Linked DNA regions of Blastopirellula marina. The protein of the gene in region 1 binds, or shares a complex with, the protein of each later gene. Links are inferred from orthologs where the notes say so. Each region holds a gene or a part of one and is shown in the gene's direction. Other genes may lie near its edges.

Region 1 (3,212 bases):
GATCGTCGAGCGCTGATGGAAGCCGCCATTCGAGGCGTGATCTCTAAGCTCGATCCCTATTCCAATTACATCGCACCGGAAGACCTCGAACGGTTCAAGACTGGCGTGGACAGCGAGTTCGGTGGTATCGGCATTCAAGTTTCAACCCGGGACGGGCACCTGGTGGTGACCAGCCCACTGTTTGGTACGCCAGCCTACGCAGCGGGGATTATCGCTGGTGATCGCATTACCCATATCGAAGGGGAAGAGACCAAGGGCCTTTCGATCGACGATGCGATTAAGAAGCTGAAAGGGCCAGTGGGAACCGAAGTCACCATGACCGTTTATCACCCCAGTACCTTCACGAGCGAAAAGGTGAGCGTCCGTCGCGAAATGGTCCAGATTGAAACAGTGATGGGGGACGAACGCCTGGAAGGCGGAAACTGGGACTACATGTTCGATCATGCCGACAAGATCGGCTACGTGCGGGTCTCTGCATTCAGCCGCCACACTGCCGATGATCTGCATAAGGCAATTACACGCCTGCTGGATGACGGCATGAAGGGCCTTGTACTCGATCTACGGTCTAACCCTGGCGGTCTTTTGACTTCAGCGGTCGAGATCTGCGACATGTTTATCGAAGACGGAAAGATTGTCAGCACCGAGGGACGCAATTCCCCCAAACGTGTCTGGACGGCCGAAAAGGAAGGAACTTTGCCCGATTTTCCGATGGTCGTCTTGATTGACCACTACAGCGCCAGTGCCAGCGAAATCTTGTCGGCCTGCCTGCAAGACCACGACCGAGCAACGATTATCGGCGAACGAAGCTGGGGCAAGGGAAGCGTCCAGAACATCATTGAACTCGAGGAAGGCAAAAGCGCCCTGAAGCTTACGACAGCCGGTTATCAGCGTCCCAGTGGCGAAAAGATCCACCGATTCGAAGGGGATACCGAAAGCGACAAGTGGGGCGTTTCCCCAGACGACGGAATGGACGTAAAGATGAGCCGTGAACAGAAAGTGGCTTACCATACCTACCGTCGCTTGCGGGATCAGGATACGATCATTCCACACCCGCCTGCCCCACAACCGGATCTTTCGGAAATCGACCCGGTATTAAGCAAAGGGCTTGAACAACTGAAGGCGGAGATTTCATCTTCCTGAACCGCACGCTCAAGCGATGAAAATCCTGACGATCGAATCGACCTGCGACGAGACTGCAGCCGCCGTTATTACCGATGATCTCCAGGTGTTATCCTCGGTCGTCGCCTCGCAGGATGAGCTTCATCAGAGGTTTGCCGGCGTCGTTCCAGAAATCGCGGCTAGAGCCCACTTGGAACGCTGCTTGCCCGTCATCGACGAGGCAATCCGGAAAGCCGATATCGAACTAAAAGATATCGATGCCGTTGCGGTCGCCAACATGCCAGGTCTTGCTGGCTCACTTCTAGTGGGCGTTACGGCAGCCAAAACCCTGGCCTGGCTGCTCGGCAAGCCGCTGATCGGAATCAATCACCTCCAAGGGCATATCTATGCCTGCCAGGTGGCCTTCCAAAAGCCGATTTTCCCTTGCATCGGGCTGATTATCAGTGGCGGCCACTCGACGATTTACCACTGCAAGAGTCCGTTCGATTTCGAACCACTGGGGGGCACGATCGACGACGCCGCTGGTGAGTCCTTTGACAAAGTCGCTTCGATGCTTGGCCTTCCCTACCCAGGCGGCCCTTCGCTCTCGAAGTGTGCTCTGAACGGTAACCCCAAAGCGTTTGCGTTTCCTCGCCCGTTTCTAAACGACTCTTCGCGTCTCGACTTCAGCTTCAGCGGATTAAAGACAGCCGTACGCTACGAAATCGCTGGCCCTGGTGCAGTCAACTTCAAGTCGCTGGAAATTGACGACCAGCGTAAAGCGGACATTGCTGCCAGCTTTGAACAGGCGGTCATCGACTGCCTGGTTGGTAAAACGATGCAGGCCATGAAGAAGACCGGAATTCAGCGGATCTGCGTAGGAGGGGGCGTCGCGGCCAACAAGCGATTCCGTGCGGCACTAGAAGAAGAAGTCGCCGCAGCCGGTGGCGAGCTACTGATCGCTCCTATGCATCTATGCACAGACAACGCGGTCCTGGGTGCCATCGCCGTAGAAAAAATAAAAGCCGGGCAGGTCGATGATCTCTCGCTCGACGCACTACCCGGCTTAATTCGTAATTAGGGGCTCAATCTTCTAAGATTTTGCCCCTGGGCCAACCAGCGAAACTAGTTGACGTTGGTATTGGTCATGGCCCCCGTGTTCGTACCCTGGAAGGTGTACGAGGTCACTTCGCCGATCGACGAGAACAACGGCGTACCATTGAATCGCACATAGCGACGGTCGGCCGAAACCACGGCGAATGCCGAGAAGTTTGCACCTTCCGGAAGGGTCGTGATCACAGGACGATAACCCACCGAGTTTCGGACGCGACGAACAAAATCGTTCGATCCTTCCTCAACATCGGCAACGTATTCTTCCGAAGCAGTCGAGCCTTCAGCGGCATTGTTCAATTTGGCAGCGATCAACTCGCGAGTCATAGCCGCTTGAGTCTCTACAGCAACCTGAACCTGCTGTTCAGACAGGCTTTCCTTCCGGCGGCCTTCCGGCACAGTGAAGGTCACAAGAGCACCGTCCTTGCCAAGCTGCAACTGCTGACGTTCGTGGCGCTGATCCTCAGTACCGTAGTTGGTGAACACGTCCACTGTGATCTTGCTGGCAGTCACATCGCCCCAGACCTTACGGACGAGCATCTTGTAGTCACCCTTGAAACCCTTGGGGACAACATAGACTTCGTAGGCACCATCAGTACCGGCATCGGCCAGGGACGAAACAGCATCGCCCAGGAAGATACCGCCCGAGATGGTTCGAGGATTGTGCTGCGAGCAGACGCTTCCGCTAGGCTCTTCGACGATCAAGTCGAGATCCGATTCGCCCGACCAGGTCACCTTTACGATCGCATCGCGAACGAGTGCTTCTCGAATGCTTTCGTTGAACCGTTCGGCCACGTCATTTTTCTTTTCCGCCAGCAACTTCTGAAGCTGAGCTTTCGCAGTATTGAAAGCTTCCTGACGGATATCGAGATGCTCCTTCGGCCATTCCTGCGAGAGAATACCGATACAGGCCCATCGAATGGCATCTTCGTCTTCCAGACGCTTTGCAGCTTCCAAGCCCCAGGAATAGGGTTCAGGTCGCAGCGGCTCCATTTGGGAGACGT
Region 2 (3,069 bases), on another replicon or contig:
TCGGTGTCGTATTCCACACGGCGGAAGACGATCGATTCGTCCGTAAGAATCACATAGCACGACCGCGGATCACCATCGCGCGGCTGGCCGACGCTACCGACATTGAACAATGCCTTCTCGTCGCCAAATCGGTACTCGTGATCGCACTCGTCGGGGCCGAAGAACTCCAGGCTCGGCGTAAACACGCCAGGGATGTGCGTATGACCTTGGAAGCTGAACTGCTCGACGCGCTCGAACAGGTTCTCCATCTTCCGCTGGTTGTAAACGTCTTCCGGGAAGACGTATTCGTTAGTTGGATCACGAGGCGAACCATGCACGTACAGCCGATTCGGCTCGACGTGCGTTCGCGGAAGCTCACCCAGGAAGTCCCATCGCTCGTTCACGGCAGCAGCACCGCCAGACGAGTTGTCGATCTGATCGCGCGTCCACAGAATGGCGCGGAATGCGACCGGGTTGAATCCTTCCGGGTCGAATAGTGCAGCCTGGTCATGGTTGCCAAGCAGGCACATGGCGCACTTGCGTCGAACCATGTCCAAGCACTCGACCGGGTTGGGGCCGTAGCCGATGACATCGCCCAGGCAGTAAATCTCGCTGATTCCTTGCTGGCGAATGTCGTCCAAGACCGCGTTCAAGGCTTCCAAGTTACCGTGGATGTCGCTGATGAGGGCACGTTTCACGCCCGACTACCTTTCCGATTTTCAAGGTCTGGAGTCGATCCCACTGCCCTAATGCAAAACATTCGTATTTTGCCCTGGCAGGGGTCAGTAAGTAGGGAAGCCGTCGCAACCTGATATAGGATATAAATTTAGGTGGCAGGTGTCCGGCGGTCAAGATAACCCAAAGACAATGCTGGCAGTCCCCCCCACCATTGCCCCAGGCCAGCTGCCAACTCGATTGCCTGACCGACATCAGGTAAGATCGGCGAAAATAACCTTTGGTCGCCAATCCATTCTATTGATGGTAATCCGCGATCGCCCCTGTCCCTACCCGGTTAGAGGAATTCGCCATTTGAAAACGCTCGCCATCGATACCTCGACCCGGCAAAGCTCGCTCGCCTTGTTCCAGGGCAGCGAACTGATAGTCGCCCAGTGGCTGGACCCCACCTTGCCCACCACCCAGGCTATCACCCCGCTGATGCAGCAACTGGTCGACGAGGCTGGCTGGAAGCCGACCGACCTGCAGCTGGTGATCGTTGCCCAGGGGCCCGGTTCTTTTACGGGGCTTCGGATTGGCGTAATGACCGCTAAGACAATTGCTTACGTCGCCGGTGCAACGACCGTTGGGGTGAATACATTGAGGGCCATTGCTCACCGCTGCGACGACAATGTCTCGCGCCTGCACGTAGTGATGGACGCCCAGAGGAAGCAGTTCTTCCATGCCGCCTGCGATCGGGACGACACCGGGAAGTATGTCGAAGTACAATCGACGCAAATCGTGGATGACAAAGAGTTTATGGCCTCGTTGAACCCAGGCGAATCGATCACCGGCCCCGGCCTGAAGAACAAACTTTCGCTGGTACCGGAAGGGGTTCGTGTGGTCGACGAGAACGAATGGGCCCCGACCGCCGAAGCCGTGGGCCGCGTCGGTATCACCGATTTCCTGGCCGGACGCTACGACGATTTCTGGTCGTTGAACCCCAATTACTACCGCAAAAGCGCAGCCGAAGAAAAACTGGAAAGCGAAGCCTAGCTCCCTTATGTCCCACTTACTTCTTGATCGCCAACATGGCATCCTTCGCGGCATCGATCGTTTTCGCGATATCCGCGTCGGAATGAGCGGCCGAAACGAATAGTGCTTCGTACTGGCTGCACGGCAGGTAGATCCCTCGTTCGATCATTTCCCAGAAGTACTTCCCGTAGCGGGCCGTGTCGCACTTCGCGGCGTCGTCCCAGCTGCGGACGGGCTCGTTGTGGAAAAAGAGGGTCAGCATGCTGCCCACGCGGCCGGTGACCGTCGGAATGCCTGCTTCGGCAGCCGCGGCAGTCAGGCCCTGTTCCAGTAGCTGGGTGTGCGAGTCGAGTTGTGGATACGGGTTCGTATCTTTCAGCGTCTGTAGCGTCGCAATTCCCGCCGCGGTTGCCAGCGGATTACCGCTGAGCGTGCCTGCCTGATAGACTTCGCCGGCTGGCATGATGTGTCCCATGATATCGGCTCGCCCACCATAGGCCCCGATCGGTAGCCCGCCACCGACGATTTTACCCAGCGTCGTCAGGTCCGGCTTAATGCCGAACAACTGCTGAGCCCCACCCATCGCGACGCGGAAGCCGGTCATCACTTCGTCCATGATCATCACCGCGCCGTAGTGATCGCAGTGCTCGCGGATTTTTTCCAGAAAGCCTGGCATCGGCGGGACGCAGCCCATGTTGCCAACGACCGGCTCGAAGATCACGCCGGCGATCTCGTCAGGGTGCTCGGCGAACAATTGGTCGAGGGCTTCAAGGTTGTTATAAGGTAGCACAATCGTGTCCTGCGCGGTCCCCGGTGTCACGCCTGGCGAGTTCGGCACGCCGAGGGTCGCCGCCGCGCTGCCAGCGGCCACCAATAGGCTATCGACGTGACCGTGATAGTTGCCGGCGAACTTGACAATCTTGTTTCGCCCCGTGAAACCACGCGCCAGGCGGATGGCGCTCATGGTCGCCTCGGTTCCGCTGTTGACCAGGCGAACCTGTTCGACGGAAGGGACCAGCTCGATGATCAGTTCGGCCAGCCCGTTCTCGCGCTCGGTGGGGGCCCCGAAGCTGGTCCCCTGATCCACGGCCGCATGCAAGGCCTCGCGAACTGCCGGGTGCAAATGCCCCAGAATCATTGGCCCCCACGACCCGATATAGTCGATGTACTGGTTCCCATCGACATCAACGAGGTAAGCCCCCTGGCCCCGCTCAAACACAATCGGCTCGCCCCCAACACCCCCAAAAGCCCGAGCCGGAGAATTCACCCCACCCGGCATCAAATGCTTGGCTCGAGCAAAAACTTCATGGCTCTTAGTGCGTGACATGGTTTTGGTCCCTGTGGGCTGAAGATCTTGAGGGGTGAGGTGCTCCTTATGTTTTAGCAGAAGGGGAGGGTGGG

The links.
Region 2: the proteins of tsaD (region 1) and tsaB are in contact, whole or in part, in a solved structure (PDB 4WQ4), measured with the Escherichia coli proteins. The link is inferred for Blastopirellula marina from one-to-one orthologs.

Annotation. Positions count from the first base shown.
Region 1 is NZ_PUIA01000057.1:367,409-370,620, forward strand. Bases 280-3,167 are described here. They hold tsaD (tRNA (adenosine(37)-N6)-threonylcarbamoyltransferase complex transferase subunit TsaD), read left to right. Parts: upstream 280-1,156; coding sequence 1,157-2,179; downstream 2,180-3,167. Other genes in these bases: C5Y96_RS18630 (S41 family peptidase), read left to right, coding at 280-1,140; C5Y96_RS27625 (hypothetical protein), read right to left, coding at 2,224-3,167. Outside these bases: more of C5Y96_RS18630, read left to right, coding at 1-279; more of C5Y96_RS27625, read right to left, coding at 3,168-3,212.
Region 2 is NZ_PUIA01000094.1:130,786-133,854, reverse strand. The notes cover bases 104-2,848. They hold tsaB (tRNA (adenosine(37)-N6)-threonylcarbamoyltransferase complex dimerization subunit type 1 TsaB), read left to right. Parts: upstream 104-1,008; coding sequence 1,009-1,689; downstream 1,690-2,848. Other genes in these bases: hemL (glutamate-1-semialdehyde 2,1-aminomutase), read right to left, coding at 1,706-2,848; C5Y96_RS26475 (metallophosphoesterase family protein), read right to left, coding at 104-677. In the rest of the region: more of C5Y96_RS26475, read right to left, coding at 1-103; more of hemL, read right to left, coding at 2,849-2,995. UniProt on the Escherichia coli protein: Required for the formation of a threonylcarbamoyl group on adenosine at position 37 (t(6)A37) in tRNAs that read codons beginning with adenine.